DNA from 4 places in the Allocatenococcus thiocycli genome. Region 3 is predicted to be linked to each of the others. Evidence: predicted binding sites of a transcription regulator. Region 3 holds the regulator's gene; each other region holds the start of a gene.
The links. The regulator PurR, encoded in region 3, represses purine synthesis genes. The targets are predictions, from matches to a motif close to TNANGNAAACGTTTNCNTNA.

Region 1 (4,207 bases), on a different contig from region 3:
ACCAAGATGCTATCCGCACAGCGATAGTGAATACTTATTTACACTCATTTTGGTCTATACCAAGAATTAAATATAGTTGTTATTTAATTACATTTTTCTGATATAGGGGAATAAATAGGTGAATGTTAAGCGCCGAGTTGCCTAACATTAAGAGAAACTAATTTAAAGAAAGTGGAATAAAAGTGACCTACCTCATGATTAAGTGCACGAAAAATGTACAGTTGCAGAGGTGTTTATGTGAAAAGAGTGAAGTGTTCGGATAAAAAAAATCGACCTGAAGCGGTCGATTAAGGCAAACAAAGGAACGAAATAAAGAAATTAAATCAGGTTATCCAACCATGGCCATGGGTGCCATCACAAACAGGTGGCTTGCACACGCCATACGGTCGTGCATCACTTTAATCGGTTGGCCAAATGGCAGAGACTTGCTTCCATCAAGCACAAACTCTTCTTGTCCCACGTAAAGGCACAAGCTAGAGGTTTCTCCAGGCTCAAGTACAATGAAGACACCTTCAGAGTATTGGTTCGTCAGGAAGACCATATCCCCTTCTTCTGGCTCATATCCAGAAGACTGAGCATCGAAAAACCAACTTTTAGGTTGTACTGGCTTATGGAAGCGTTTAGCAGCTACGCAGTATAGGGTTAGCTCTGCTTGACGGTATTCACTGATATCGAGACAGCGAATACGTTCATTAAAGGTCTGAAACGCACTAGCATCATCGACAGTAAATTCGTTGTTTGAGAAGGCGCAGTTGACTAACAGCTTTCGGGATAGATTGGTTTGGAAAATCATTTCCTCCCCCAAATCCAGCATTAAACAAGCTTTATGCTCGTCATAATACCAATTCCATTTGTCGCTGGGTTTAAGCATTGTTCCGTTCTCTCTTGACTAGTTAAATCAGTGGTAAAGAGGTAAGACGCTTAATTACCTACTCATGATTTTTAAATTCTACAAATGAACGGACAAAAAAAAAGAGGAAACAAGATCCTCTTTTTTTGTAATAACTAATGTAAACTCAGCGAGTTGTTAAATTATTTTAAAGATTTTTAACAATATCGCGTACTAAACCTGGACCGTGGTAAATAAAACCTGTATAGACTTGGACCAACTGTGCTCCGGCCATCATCTTCTCTTTTGCCGCAACATAAGAATCGATACCACCCACACCAATGATCGGAAGTTTGTCGCCAAGCGCTTCGTGAAGTTTACGAACCACCTCAGTAGAACGAGACTGTACCGGACGGCCACTTAAGCCACCCGCTTCATTCGCGTGTTTCATACCTTCAACAACGGTTCTATCCAATGTTGTGTTCGTCGCAATCACACCATCGATGTTGTTTTTAATTAGTGATTCACAAATCTGAACGATTTCGTCATCACTCAAGTCTGGTGCGATCTTCAGTGCCAACGGTACGTATTTATCGTGCTTTTCTGCTAGCTCAGATTGTTTTGCTTTCAACTCAGCAAGCAACTCATCCAATGCCTCACCGTATTGAAGCGAACGTAATCCTGGCGTGTTTGGAGAAGAGATATTCACCGCAATGTAACCTGCGTATTCGTATACTTTTTCCATACAAATCAGGTAGTCTTCTGCCCCTTTCTCAATCGGCGTATCTTTGTTTTTACCGATATTGATACCAAGTACACAGTCGAACTTCGCTTTCTTCACATTCTCAACCAAGTGATCAACACCTAGGTTGTTAAAGCCCATACGATTGATGATGCCCTCTGCTTCCACTAGACGGAACAGACGTGGTTTATCATTACCAGGTTGCGGACGTGGTGTTACGGTACCGACTTCAACGAAACCAAAACCCATCGCATCAAACGCTTCGATACATTCGCCGTTTTTGTCTAAACCAGCAGCGAGACCGACAGGGTTACGGAACGTTAGCCCCATGCACTCTACTGGACGATTTGGTAATTGTTGACGATAGAAAAGATCGAGAGGTGTGCCGTTAAAGCGTTGGAAATTCTTAATTGCAAGATCATGTGCCTTTTCGGCATCAAGTTGGAAAAAGCCAGTTCTGGCTAGACGGTAAAGCATTGTGCCTCCGAAAGAAAAAAGCCCCGTGTAAACGGGTCAATATTATTTACTGTTTTTAATCGTAATTCAATGAAAATGAACGAATTAAGTAAAATCATATTTCTCAAAATTAATTATTATTTAAAAACAGTCATTTAAAATCATTATTTGAGTGTAAAAATCATAATTATTTATGAAAAAGCAATCGATTTCAGTACATATAAAGTTAAAACCATAGTGACAGCGTCACTTAAATCTCGGTAAGACCTGGTATTTAGGTACAAAAAAGCCCCGTATCTCTACGAGGCTTTGTCTAAAACGCTAACTCTCCTACTCGCTTGGTGAGCAGTTTAAGTTAAGCAATACCAACTCACGTAGTGCAACCGAGAATTTCGCAAACTCATGGACAGAGCCAACTTTAAACTCGTTTAGGATACTTTCCCAACGTTGCAGTGAAGGTTCATTAGATTCCATCCAGTTATCAAGTGCTTCTATCACATCAAACTCTTCTGATGCGCAGTTGCAATTTAGTACCTGAGCGGTTAGCTGACGTTGCTGCCAATCTAAGTCTTCACGGAACGCCGCTCGGGCCAACGCTTGCCAGTTGTTGTCTACAGCTTGGTTGTTGATTTGCTTCAAGAACCAGTGCAGAGACAGACGATCCCCTAAGTTGAAGTACAACTTAGACGCTTGCTCAACCGTTTTGCCTGTTTCACTTGCCACTGCAGAAATATCCAGTGCAGATTGCAGACTTGATAGGCGAGCAACTTGATGAGCCAGTTTCTCTTCAACCCCTCTGTCCATCCAAACTTGTGCGAGTTCGTTGTGTTCTTCAACTTCTGACTCAACAAGCATGCTATCAAGCGTTTCGCTGATAACGTTCACATCTTGTTTGTAAAGATTGATCAATTCGCCCACGGTGTATTTGCCGCTACGATTACGCAGTAGCCAACGAGCAATTCGGCGTAGAGCACGACGAACATAGAACATGATTTCGTATTGTGCTTGCGCTGTCGCTACGTTATCCAGCTCACGAGTCTGTTTTAGAATCGATTCTAGTTCGAAGATTTCACGTGCTGCACTGTATGCATTGGCGATATCAACAACACTTGCACCCGTCTCTTCTTGCAAGCGAGTGACGAAGTTACAACCCATCTCGTTAACCATTTGGTTCGCCAGCGCTGTCGCGATAATTTCTGCACGTAGCGGGTGGTTGACCATCTGATCTTTATAGTTACGGCGTAACTCACTTGGGAAGTACGCGACGAGCTGCTTCGCATGGAACTCGTCATTTGCGATTTCGTCCGTAACAAGCTGCTGCTTCAATACCATTTTGCCGTAAGCAACCAGAACAGAAAGCTCTGGACGTGTCAGACCCAAGCCCTGCTTTTCACGCTCTAGAAGCGTTTCGTCATCAGGGATGTATTCCAGCGCACGATCCAGGAACCCTGCTTTCTCCATAGTATGGATGAAGCGAATCTGTTCTTTAACGATACCAACACCCTGCTGCTCAGTAACAGAAATTGACTCTGATTGGCAGTAAGCATCATCAAGAACGATTTCACCGACTTCATCTTCCATCGACTCTAGGATTTGGTTACGTTGTTTAACAGTCAGATCACCGTTTGAAACCAAACCATTCAGGAAGATCTTGATGTTGACTTCGTTATCCGAACAGTCAACGCCACCTACGTTATCAACGAAGTCGGTGTTCACGCGGCCGCCGTTAAGTGCGTATTCGATACGACCTTGTTGAGTCATACCCAAGTTACCGCCTTCACCTACAACCTTCGCTCTCAGATCACGACCGTCGATACGTAGCATGTCGTTTGCACGGTCGCCAACGTCAGTATGCGTCTCGTTAGAAGCTTTAACGTACGTACCGATACCACCATTCCATAGAAGATCCACTTTCATTTTCAGGATCATCTTAATCAGATCGTTTGGTGCCATAGAAGCTTTCTTAGTACCCAACATTTTCTGAATTTCAGGTGTTAACTGGATCGATTTCGCACGGCGAGAGAAGATGCCACCACCTTCAGAGATCAACTCTTTATTGTAATCTTCCCAGCTTGATCTTGGCAGATTAAACAAGCGGTTACGCTCTTCCCAGCTTGACGCTGAATCTGGATTTGGATCAATGAAGATGTGCATGTGGTTAAACGCAGCTTGTAGACGAA
Region 2 (4,207 bases), 200 kb from region 3:
GACCGAAACCAACCTGAGAAAAAACTGACGCTGGATGAGTACATTCCGCGTGCAGTCCCAGAGTGGAAGGTTAAGCAAGCGAAAGAATTATACAAAGAGCACTACACCGAACTTAAACGCATTGGTGAGACCTTCGGCGTTCAGCCACGTTTTATTGTTGCGTTGTGGGGCGTGGAAAGTAATTTCGGTAAGTTTACGGGTAACTTCCGTGTCATAGACGCGCTTTCTACCTTGGCATTTGAAGGTCGCCGTGAAGAGTTCTTCCGTAAAGAAACCATGGCTGCCCTTCAGATTCTGGATCAAGGCCATATTGAACTTGAGAATTTCAAAGGTTCATGGGCGGGTGCGATGGGGCAGTGTCAGTTTATGCCAAGCTCCTTCCTTCGCTTTGCAGCGGATGGCAATGGTGATGGCAAGAAAGATATCTGGCAAACCAAAGCGGACGTGTTTGCTTCAACAGCGAATTATCTGAGCAAATCCGGCTGGGATGACAATTACACTTGGGGACGTCAGGTAAAAGTTCCGAAAGGGATTGATCATAACTTGGAAGGTCGAACCGAAGAGAAAGGTAAGTACCTGCAGGAGTGGAGCAAATTAGGTATCACCAAGTTTGATGGCAGCCCGCTACCTAAACTGGATGACGATATCAAAGCTTGGCTGATTATGCCTGACGATGAAAACGGTCGAACTTATCTGGTTTACAATAACTACAATGTGTTGATGAAGTGGAACCGCTCTTACTACTTCGCTCTAGCTGTTAGCCACTTAGCTGATCGCATCACATACTAGTTCCTGAATAAATTATCGTTCTTAAGGGCTCTTCGGAGCCCTTAGTTTTTACTGCATTTAAATCGAGGTAATTCGTGTTATCTGAACGTGCTGCTCAAATGGTCATTTTCTCTGCATTGATCAAACATAAAAGCTTTACGGCGGCAGCAAAAAGCCTCGGCGTATCCGTCTCCCATGTGAGTAAACAACTTAGCCAATTAGAGAACTCACTTGGTATTAAGCTGGTGCAACGCACAACGCGAAGTTTTACTCCGACTGAAGCGGGCAAAACCTTTTATCATCATTGTGAGCAGGTCGTTCAGGCTGTCAGCAGCGCGACGCTGGAAATGGAAAGCCAGAGAGATGAAGTGGCTGGGCTTGTGCGGTTGGGCATCTCGCAATCGTTCGGCACGTTACATATCATTCCTGCCATTCAGGAGCTAAGAGAACGGTATCCTCAACTTGAGGTTGAAGTGCACTTGTTCGACTACAAGGTGGACATGTTAGCTGAAGGCTTGGATTTATGGGTAACCAACAATGAACACTTGCCCGAAGGTTACATTGCCCAGCGATTAACGGATTGCCAGTTTGTTGTCGCGGCGTCTCCAGACTACCTGCTTAAACATGATAAGCCAGTGGAACCTGACGATCTATCGTTGCACAACTGCCTGATCTACAGAAGCTGGGAGCGTGATTACACCGGATGGGCATTTACAAAAGATCAGCAGGAACTCAACGTAAAAGTTTCCGGTAACTATTCTGTTGATCTTGCTGAAGCGGTTCGCGACGCTGCAATCGCAGGGTGGGGAATTGCTTATCTCGCGACGTATTTGCTTGGCGATGAATTCAGAACTGGGAAGTTAATTCAATTGCTGCCGGAATGGAAAGCCAGCCAGTCGATGCCTTTCTATGCGGTTTATCCGAGCCGACAGCACATGCCGAAAAAAATATCTGCGGTGATCAACTTTATAAAACAGAAGATCGGTAACCCATGTCATTGGGATCAAAGATTAGCACCGTATATCTCCATTCCTAAGTCATGACGATCGTATACATAAGGTGATTTTTGTCACAAAAATTTTTCTGAATCTATAAACAATTTTTCCATATGGAAATAATAACAAAAAGCAAACGTTTATCATTATTAAATTCAATGGCTTAATGTTTAGTTTAAATATTGACCACTGAAACTTTTCACACTGTTAACAACCTCAAGTTGCAGCATTTTGAGTCCGCTATACAATCCGACGCCTTTACCATTCCCCTTCTGTCGGACCCAATTTATGAACTCACTTATTGGTATCGTAGCCATACTCTTCGTAGCATGGCTACTTTCTACAAATAGAAAAAATATAAAGCTCAGAACCGTCTCACTTGCTTTTGCCTTACAGGTATTGTTTGCACTATTGGTTCTGTATGTACCAGCAGGGCGAGACGCTCTAAACTCAGTGAGCAGCGTAGTATCGAACTTAATCAACTATGGTCAGGAAGGCATCGCGTTTTTATTCGGCAATTTGGCGACGGGCGGATTCACTTTCGCTATTAATGTACTGGGCATTATTGTCTTCTTCTCTTCGCTTATTGCTGGCCTTTACCACATTGGTGTTATGCCAAGAATGATTAACTTTATCGGTGGTGGTATCCAAAAGCTGTTAGGCATTGGTCGTGCTGAGTCTTTATCTGCTACAGCCAATATCTTTGTTGGTACGATTGAAGCGCCATTAATGGTTAAACCTTATCTAAAGCACATGACGGATTCTCAGTTCTTTGCAGTAATGACTGGTGGTTTGGCTTCGGTTGCTGGTGGTACGTTGGTCGGTTATGCATCTTTGGGTGTGGACTTAAATTACCTGATCGCGGCGGCGTTTATGTCTGCTCCTGCCGGTTTGTTGATGGCTAAAATTCTGATGCCGGAAGACACAAACCAAGCTGAGGAAATCGATCTTAGCCAAGTTGAAACCCCACGAGCAACCAATGTAGTTGAAGCATTGGCAGATGGTGCGATGGCGGGTGTTCGTATCGCGGTTGCAGTTGGTGGCACGCTGTTGGCTTTCATCAGTGTGATTGCATTGCTTAACGGTATTTTGGGATGGTTTGGCGATCTTATTGGCACACCATTAAGCTTCGAACTCGTTTTGGGCTACGTATTTGCGCCAGTTGCTTGGCTGTTAGGTGTTCCATGGGCAGAGGCGATCACGGCAGGGTCTCTGATCGGGAATAAAATCGTAGTAAATGAGTTTGTTGCTTTTATTCAACTTGCAGAAGTGAAGTCGCAGCTAAGTGCACATTCTCAAGCGATTGTGACTTTTGCACTATGTGGCTTTGCGAACATCTCAAGCATGGCAATGCTCATTGGTGGTTTGGGATCATTGGTGCCAGAGAAGCGTGCGTTTGTTTCTAAGCATGGATTTCGCGCGATTGTCGCAGGTGTGATGGCGAACTTGATGAGTGCGTCCATTGCCGGTGTGATTTTAAGTCTTTAACGATTTAGACTAAATTTACACAACATAAAGAAAAAAGGCTCCGAGAGGAGCCTTTTTAGTATTTAGCGATCTGCGATTACTTGTCCGTATGGAACTGCTCGCAAGCCAGCATTGTGTTTTCAATCAGGCTTGCTACTGTCATTGGACCAACGCCACCAGGTACTGGAGTAATGAAGCTCGCGCTTTCACGTGCTTTATCGTATTCCACGTCGCCAACTAGCTTACCAGAGTCAAGACGGTTGATACCCACATCGACAACCACAGCGCCTTTCTTAATCCATTCGCCAGGAATGAAGTTTGGTTTACCTACTGCGACAACAACGACGTCGGCTTGACGAACGTAGCTCTCTAAGTCTTTAGTAAAGCGGTGACAGGTCGTCGTTGTGCAGCCCGCCAATAGCAGCTCAAGTGTCATTGGACGACCAACGATATTCGAAGCTCCTACAACCACAGCGTGCTTACCACGAAGATTAATGTTGTAGCGGTCAAGCAGGGTAATAATACCTTTCGGCGTACAAGAGCGTAGTTTAGGGATACGCTGTGCAAGACGACCTACGTTATAAGGGTGGAAGCCATCCACGTCTTTCTCTGGATGAATACGCTCTAAAACATGAGTGCTATCAATTCCAGCAGGAAGTGGAAGCTGAACTAAAATGCCATCAATTTCGTTGTCATTGTTCAACTCATCGATCAACGCTAGCAATTCTGCTTCAGTGGTTGATGCCGGAAGGTCAAAAGACTTGGAAACAAAACCCACTTCTTCACAAGCGCGGCGTTTACTGCCAACGTAAACTTGAGAAGCAGGGTCTTCACCAACTAGAACAACTGCAAGGCCAGGGGCACGTAATCCAGCTTCAACGCGAGCTTTTACTCGTGCTGCAACTTCAGAACGAACAGTTTGGGAAATGAGAGTCCCATCAATATTTTGAGCAGTCATGACTTTCCTTATAAATTTT
Region 3 (4,207 bases):
TTTACACCACTTTCTGTCATTTTATTATTCGAGATGTATTCTATTCATAACTATTAACATTTCTAGTCATTGGCTGACTAAAAAGCAAGATTTAGTGATTTTGTTGATTCAAGACAAGCTTAGCGAACCCTGTTAATAAATGAACATATTTCGCCATAAAACATCATAGTTATAGTTACTGCTGTTCATTTTAATTGATTACACTTAAAGGACATCTGAATTTGATTTTGTGATGCCAGAAAGAAGGCATCATTCAGGAGCCTAAAATGCAAGAAGTGAAAGCTTTTAACGAAAAACGCGCCGAAATTTATTGGTGGTTTTCTAGCTTATTCGCCAAAGAACTGACAGACAAAGAGCTGGAGGCTTATCACAGTGTTGAAATTCGCAGCTTTTTGGCGGGCTTAGGTGAAAATGAATCTCTCAAACCTTCCATTGATAGCCTCGTTGACGCACTAAATCGCCTGCAAGACCGCGAAGATGCTCAGCTAGAGCTTGCTGCTGACTTTTGTGAATTATTCTTGAAGACAGAAAAGTACGGCGCGCTTCCCTACGCTTCCATGTACATTGGTGAATCTGGTTTACTCAACGACAAACCCGCCGAAGAGATGGAAAAGTTGATGGCTGAGTTTGGTGTCCAAGTGGACGACCGTCTAAAAGAACCAGCCGACCACTTAGCGGTAGAACTGGACTTCCTGGGTAACATGATCATTCGCTCTAATGAGTTTGAGCAAGAAAAACACATGGAAGAAGCCTTTGTTAAACAAAATGAATTCATCGAAAGCCAACTCATGTCTTGGTTACCGAAGTTCGCTCACAAGTGTCAGCAACTGGATGAATTTGGCTTCTACGCCAGCGTCGCGCAACTATTAATTGCATTTTGTAAACTGGACAGCGCTTACCTTCTTGGTGAATAATTGCCGCCTATTTTAGGGAGCCTGTCTTTTAGGTTCCCTATCTTTTATTCGTTAACTATATAAATCGTTCCAATCGCTCGCTTTTTAGCAATCAAAATGTGACTTATTAGGCACAAAACCATTGCTTAAATTATTGCCAGCTTGCCCGCATAGGGCTAAAATGTGAACGCAAACGATTAAATATGATTTTAATGTAAACCGCTGAAATAAAGCGGTTTTTGTGTTTTCTTAATAGGTTGATAACGATTCTTCATTCGATGGAAGAAATGAGCTTTATCAACCACTGTCGCTACATACCCTCTACCGACTTCGGAGTAACCACTGCTAAACATACTCAGCGCCATTGTTTTTGTTGCGCTAAGTTTACAAAAGACGAACAGCAAAAAGGTTTATCCTCCGCGGTATATTCGTAGCTCGAAACAGGACACCATGTATGGCCACTATAAAAGACGTTGCTAGATTAGCCGGCGTTTCTACAACTACAGTTTCGCACGTTATCAACAAGACGCGTTTTGTTGCAGAAGCAACACAAGAAAAAGTAATGAAAGCCGTTGATGAGCTTAACTATGCACCAAGTGCGGTTGCTCGTAGCTTGAAATGTAACTCAACTCGCACCATCGGCATGTTGGTGACACAATCTACCAACCTATTCTTCTCTGAAGTCATCGATGGTGTAGAGAGTTACTGCTACCGCCAAGGCTACACGCTTATCCTGTGTAACACTGGTGGTATCTATGAAAAGCAAAGAGATTACATCCGCATGCTCGCTGAAAAGCGTGTAGATGGCATACTAGTGATGTGTTCTGACCTGACAGAAGAGCTGAAGCAAATGCTTGACCGTCATGCAGATATTCCGAAAGTTGTCATGGACTGGGGCCCAGAAAGCTCGCAAGCAGACAAAATCATGGATAACTCAGAGGAAGGCGGTTATATCGCGACCAAGTACCTGATTGATAATGGTCATACTGATATTGCTTGCTTGAGTGGTCACTTTGAAAAACTCGCTTGCCAAGAGCGCATTGCGGGCTACCGTCGAGCGATGGCAGAAGCCAACATTCCTGTCAATGAAGACTGGATTCTTGAAGGTAACTTTGAATGTGATACCGCAGTTTTGGTCGCAGACAAAATTACCGCGATGGAGAAACGCCCTACTGCGGTATTCTGTTTCAATGACACGATGGCGTTGGGCTTGATGAGCCGTCTACAACAGAACGGTATTAAGATTCCTGACGACGTCTCTGTTATTGGTTACGACAATATCGAATTGGCAGAGTACTTCTCTCCGCCGCTAACAACGATACACCAGCCAAAACGTCGTGTTGGTAAAAATGCCTTCGAGATTCTGCTTGAGCGTATTAAAGACAAAGAACACGAAAAACGCATTTTTGAAATGCAGCCAGAGTTGGTCGTTCGAAATACTGTTAAAAAACTCAACTAGTTACTAACAAGCGCTCTTCGGAGCGCTTATTTTTTATCCGAAAATTAACTTTTATCGCACTCTTTGTTCACTACAGTCAGTAAACGTTTTATAAGTTACTGTTTTGTATAAACACAATCCATCTCACATAACCTAGCCACTCGCACTCAAACTTCAATCTTAAATATGAAACAAACACCATAAAAACACAGCGTTTTACTGAAGCAATATCACACTTTGATCTCTAGATTGTGATGTTAATTCAAGATAAAAAGTATTCTCAACATGTCACGCACAGGGCAAACCATCCGAAAGGGTGGGACGCAAAGCTTCCGGCCTTAACCATTTTATAAATGGAAGGTAGCGGGGTTACCGATGGCAAATATGCATATGATGAGTTTACCCTTTAATGACATTGGGCTTGCATGTATTTGCTAATCTCTCGGACCTGACTTTTGGTGGCGTAATAATAATTACACCGAGATAACACATCATGGATAAACCGATACTCAAAGATTCTATGAAGCTATTTGAGGCACTTGGTACGATCAAGTCGCGCTCAATGTTTGGTGGCTTCGGACTTTTCGCTGATGAAACGATGTTTGCACTGGTTGTGAATGATCAACTTCACATACGAGCAGACCAGCAAACTTCATCTAACTTCGAGAAGCAAGGGCTAAAACCGTACGTTTATAAAAAGCGTGGTTTTCCAGTCGTTACTAAGTACTACGCGATTTCCGACGACTTGTGGGAATCGAGTGAACGCTTGATAGAAGTAGCGAAAAAGTCGTTAGAACAAGCCAATTTGGAAAAAAAGCAACAGGCAAGTAGTAAGCCCGACAGGTTGAAAGACCTGCCTAACTTACGACTAGCGACTGAACGAATGCTTAAGAAAGCTGGTATAAAATCAGTTGAACAACTTGAAGAGAAAGGTGCATTGAATGCTTACAAAGCGATACGTGACTCTCACTCCGCAAAAGTAAGTATTGAGCTACTCTGGGCTTTAGAAGGAGCGATAAACGGCACGCACTGGAGCGTCGTTCCTCAATCTCGCAGAGAAGAGCTGGAAAATGCGCTTTCTTAATCTGTAGGTATAAACCTATCGTACGTATAAAAACCGCAGCTTTGACTGCGGTTTTTTTTTGAAATTTTTTCCAGGCTCAACCTGTCTATTACTCCATATATCAATCAAATAATATCAAGTAACATATTTCATCAATGGCATCTGTTAACCTTTTAGAACAAGGCTATCCTTCTGGAGTACGACAATGAATAAAAAACTGGTTTTTGGGTTAATACTGCTGTTAACGATCATTTTATTAGCCGTTAACTTTAGCCAGTACCTCACTTTAGAGAACGCCAAAGCGCAGCAAGAGGCTCTTAACGCCTATATTGACCAGAGATTTATCTTGGCGGTTACGGTTTATTTTGCGGCCTATGTGGCTATCACTGCGTTTTCTATTCCCGGTGCAGCGGTCGTTACTCTGTTAGCCGCGGCTCTATTCGGCTTTTGGACTAGCTTACTTTTAGTCTCGTTCGCCAGCACCATCGGTGCAACGCTGGCTTTTCTGAGTAGCCGTTACTTGTTACGAGATTGGGTACAAAGAAAATTTGGTTCAAAGCTTACCGCGATTAACGACGGCGTCAAAAAAGACGGTTCATCCTACCTACTCTCATTAAGATTGATCCCTGTGTTCCCTTTCTTTCTAATCAACCTACTGATGGGATTAACCCCGATGTCTGTTGGCCGCTTTTATTTGACCAGCCAAATAGGAATGCTTCCAGGCACCGCTGTTTATCTCAATGCAGGTACTCAACTGGCAACGATTGAAAGCCTCTCGGATATCGTCTCACCGAGCGTGTTAGCTTCATTTGC
Region 4 (4,207 bases), on a different contig from region 3:
AGGTGTTTTGCGTTATATGTCTGAGCATCGGTTATTGAATGCTAATGTGAAAATAGCAACGTTCGATAACTCACCGATTTTAGATTGCTTACCGATCAACATTGATTCAATCGAACAAGATTGCGAGCTCATCGCTAAAACGTTATTTGAGCAAGCAACGGCATCTATAGGTTCACCCGATCGTAAAGCCGAGCATCTGATTCTTCCTGCGAAACTACACTATCGTTGAGCTAGCTAATCTCAGCGCTAAGAGAGCGACAACGTATAAGAGAGAAGAAGGGGCAGGGTCAACACACTAAAAAAGTTGCCAAACAACACCATCGACGCCACTTTCATCGGTTCTATATTGAGTCTCTCTGCAAATAAATAGTTCATCACCGCAGGCGGTAACATGGTGAAAAGTACCATCATCTGCAATTGCATTGTGGGTAACGGAATAAACCAATAGATAAGCGCAAAGGCAACTGCACCTGTGGTCAGCGATTGTACCGTACATATCACGCCAACTCGCAGACCATCCAATCGTAAGTTGCACATTTGTGCCCCGAGAGAGAGCAACATTACCGGTACTGCGGCCTGACCTAATAATGCCGTCGCTTCATAAAGCGGTGCCCAAGCGCCAATTCCTGACAAGTTCAGGCCCAGCGCGAGAGAAGCCGATAAAAAGATTGGCATTTTTATGATCTGTTTTAGTGGGTTGCCACTGCTGAGAAGCATCACCCCTAAACTAATGTGCAGACAGGCCGATACAACAAACAGTAAGACGGCAGAAGAAAGCGCCACGTCTCCGAACGTATAAGTAAATAGTGGGATAGCCAAGTTGCCACTATTGCGAAACATGTGGGGTGGTGCCCAGGCTTTGAAAGTTAATCCGGTCGCTTTACAGATCGGTATCATGACCAATCCAGGGACGAGAACCGCAACAATCGCAGCAAAAAGAAGAGGGCCTTGTTCCGCATCGAGCGGCATGCTGACCAGAGACGAAAACACCAGCGCAGGCGTAAAGACATCAATATTGATTCGATTGATTGGGCGAAAATCTGGCTTGATATGCCGACCGACTAAATAGCCGACGCCGACAAGAGCGAAGACGGGAAAAAGAATATTGATGACTTGATTAATCATGACCGCACTTTAATTAAAGGTAAAAGATGTGATTGTTTCGTTAAGTAATGAATCTAGGTTCACACTAACAACCTTTGATTAGTGAGTCATCGTAAAACAGTGAGAATCTTGGCGTTTATCAAGCTTTATAAAAGTAAAACTGCTGGTAAGTGGTCATACTTCTTTTCAAGTGTTTATGTACCTAGTTACTTACAAATCAATGAAATACCGACAGGTTCTATGTCAGGTGTTTGTAAAATAGCCTATACCTGATAAATTTATTAAATGGTTTTTTGTTTCAAATTTTACCAATTTATTGGTTTAATTGACTGGTTGAGTTTTGTATTTAAGAACTCTCTAAATAAAAAATGTTAAAATGTTGGTATTTAACAATAATTTATACAGCCATATTCCATTTATTCGCAAAGAAAAAAGTTGGCGAAAATCATAAGCTTGTCATACACTTCCTGATGTAACCCCGATATGTTCTTGAATTGGTAGGGTAAAACTGCTCTGGCGCTACACTAAGTAGCATTGTTTAACATAGCTTTGAGGAAAGTTTTATGGCGCTCACAAAAGCCGAATTGGCAGAAAACCTGTTTGATAAATTAGGATTTAGTAAGCGGGACGCCAAGGAAACGGTGGAAGTGTTCTTTGAAGAAATTCGCAAGGCACTAGAAAGTGGCGAACAGGTAAAACTGTCAGGTTTTGGTAATTTTGATCTTCGTGACAAGAATGAACGGCCTGGTCGTAACCCGAAAACTGGTGAAGATATTCCAATTACTGCTCGACGTGTAGTGACTTTCCGCCCGGGTCAGAAATTAAAAGCTCGCGTAGAAAATCTTAAGAAAGAACAGTAAGCTGACCAAATAGATCACGCTTAGTCGTGGTCTTTTGTCGTGCATGCATTTTCGTTTCGGCATGCAAAAGAAAACCACCGCATTGCGGTGGTTTGTTGTTTTCAGAGAAGCAATTTTTTATGCCGCTTCTAAGTGAGTTGTTAAGTATGGTTGCCACGCGTGCTGGTACAAGTTCTTAGCTTGGCTTCGCATGCTTCGAATCGCCGCCGTTTCAAATTCAGTCAGCTGGCGTTTTTCTGCCATTGCCTGACGTTCAAGCTTTTGAATTTTCTCATAAAGGTCATGCTCAGGACCATTCTTCACATCCGCAATGGCTTTCAAATGGAGCTGAACTTCTGCAATGAGGTTTGTTTTCGGCAAACGAACCAGTAAGTTTAAATCTCGGTAACCCGAAGGCCCCGGCTTTTTGAATCTGTTTTTCACTTTAACGATTGTTGTTTCGCGCTCTAGTGTTTCATAGATAGAGACCAAACTTGCCACATCTTCCGCAACTATCGTCGCACGTGCTAGATCGGTAATGCGTTCAACCTGACCATCCAGTTCGTAAGCAATTTTTTCCTCTGCACGTTGTTTGGATTTTACGCCAGCGAAGTAAGGTTGGGCGTCGTTGAGAAGGGCGGTACTTTTACAGATGGTTTCCAGTTCGAACTGAGCTTGGTGAGCTTTGGAGTAAAGAATATCAAAATCAGCGTATGGCTGGGTTGGATTTGAGTCGATAGTTTGAATGCCATATAAGCCACTTAGGCTATGTTTGAAGAGTTTTGAACAAACCTCGTTTTGACTTGCAGAACGATTCTGTTCACTCGTTGTTGGCGCAATAGGCATTGCGGCAATTGCAGGTGCACGGCTTAGTACCAAAAGCATCAATGCTGCTGTACGTAAAAATAAGCTCATTCACTCTCCTTAACTTGCTTGCACTTAGAAAATGGGGACAAAGAAGTCGCTAAGATTTGCAAATCAGGTTGTTATTAATAAATGGGGATCTTTTGAAACATTCCAAGGTTAACTCTCATGTTTACAGTGGAATTATGCGTTAGATCACTATTTATATTTTCATTATTCTGTTAATTAAACGTCAGTATCATTTCGTATATCGTGATTGCATCGTAGCATTTGAGGATTAACGAAAGATGAACGGCATAGACAAATTCGAAAAAATCATTAGTCTTACTCCACAAAACGTAATTCAGCCGATAAGTAGAAAGTAAAATGAGAGACCCAGAATTTTGGCACAATAAGTGGGCCAGCAATAAAATCGGATTCCATTTGGAAGATGTAAATCCATTACTGCCTCAGCATTGGCACCACACCAACCCTAAGCGCGAAGACACTGTGTTGGTTCCGCTTTGCGGTAAGTCTGAAGATCTTGTGTGGTTGGCGACCAAACATGATGAAGTGAATGGCGTTGAATTAAGCCAAATTGCAGTACGCGCTTTCTTTGCAGAGCACTTTTATACTCCAACTGTTACGCCATTAAGTGGTATGCATGAGTTGTATCAGTTTGATGAGCTTTCTATTTATACCGGAGATTTTTTCACGGCACCGGTTTCTCAAGTCGATATCATTTATGACCGAGCGGCTTTGGTTGCGCTGCCACAGGAGATGAGACAAGAGTACGCCGAGCGTTTGAAACAGCTACTTAAACCGGGTGGCCGTATTCTGCTTGTGACACTCAATTACCCTCAGCAAGAAATGGCGGGACCTCCATTTAGCGTACCAGTGAATGAAATCGAACAGTTATTCTCGGGTTACAACGTGACTTGTCTCAACGTGGACGAAGCAGATGAGAATCACCCGAAAATTGCTAAGCAAGGCTTAAGTCGTTTTTCTGAAGAAGTGTATTTGATTGAAGCTCAGTGATTTCGAACAGCGTAAGTGACTGACTACGTGTACGAAAAGACAAAAAAGCGCAGCTATTTAATAGCTGCGCTTTTTTGTTAATAAAAGATGGCTTAGTAAACGATGTTTACCTTCGATGCATTTGCTACCGCATCTTGAACGGACTCTTCTGTACTATTTCGACGAGTAAGAACAACACCTAAGCGGCGGCGACCGCCGATTTCTGGCTTACCAAATAGGCGAACTTGAGTCTGTGGTTGTGCCAGTGCTTCAGACACATTGTCAAAACGAATGTTTGTTGACGTACCTTGACCAAGAATCACCGCTGATGCAGAAGGACCATATTGAACGATCTGGTTGATCGGCATACCGGTAAATGCGCGCACGTGCAGTGCAAACTCAGA

Region 1: the regulator PurR is predicted to act here: its motif matches at 2,225-2,244, upstream of pyrD (quinone-dependent dihydroorotate dehydrogenase).
Region 2: the regulator PurR is predicted to act here: its motif matches at 1,892-1,911, upstream of L9Q40_RS00570 (NupC/NupG family nucleoside CNT transporter).
Region 4: the regulator PurR is predicted to act here: its motif matches at 1,529-1,548, upstream of ihfA (integration host factor subunit alpha).

What each region holds. Positions count from the first base shown of each region.
Region 1 covers NZ_CAKLCK010000037.1:56,524-60,730, forward strand. Annotated here, with positions in the region: gene L9Q40_RS14990 (cell division protein ZapC) at 329-871, opposite strand; gene pyrD (quinone-dependent dihydroorotate dehydrogenase) at 1,038-2,048, opposite strand; gene L9Q40_RS15000 (NAD-glutamate dehydrogenase) at 2,358-4,207, opposite strand, start outside.
Region 2 covers NZ_CAKLCK010000001.1:118,721-122,927, forward strand. Annotated here, with positions in the region: gene L9Q40_RS00560 (lytic murein transglycosylase) at 1-789, shown strand, start outside; gene L9Q40_RS00565 (LysR family transcriptional regulator) at 864-1,811, shown strand; gene L9Q40_RS00570 (NupC/NupG family nucleoside CNT transporter) at 2,052-3,251, shown strand; gene folD (bifunctional methylenetetrahydrofolate dehydrogenase/methenyltetrahydrofolate cyclohydrolase FolD) at 3,328-4,188, opposite strand.
Region 3 covers NZ_CAKLCK010000001.1:323,088-327,294, reverse strand. Annotated here, with positions in the region: gene torR (two-component system response regulator TorR) at 1-1, opposite strand, end outside; gene torD (molecular chaperone TorD) at 267-914, shown strand; gene purR (HTH-type transcriptional repressor PurR) at 1,348-2,352, shown strand; cyclic di-GMP riboswitch class I at 2,620-2,708, shown strand; gene L9Q40_RS01470 (TfoX/Sxy family DNA transformation protein) at 2,825-3,415, shown strand; gene L9Q40_RS01465 (TVP38/TMEM64 family protein) at 3,600-4,207, shown strand, end outside.
Region 4 covers NZ_CAKLCK010000030.1:117,206-121,412, reverse strand. Annotated here, with positions in the region: gene L9Q40_RS12350 (LacI family DNA-binding transcriptional regulator) at 1-229, shown strand, start outside; gene L9Q40_RS12345 (AEC family transporter) at 247-1,125, opposite strand; gene ihfA (integration host factor subunit alpha) at 1,668-1,964, shown strand; gene L9Q40_RS12335 (nucleotidyltransferase family protein) at 2,082-2,858, opposite strand; gene L9Q40_RS12330 (thiopurine S-methyltransferase) at 3,174-3,824, shown strand; gene purT (formate-dependent phosphoribosylglycinamide formyltransferase) at 3,917-4,207, opposite strand, start outside.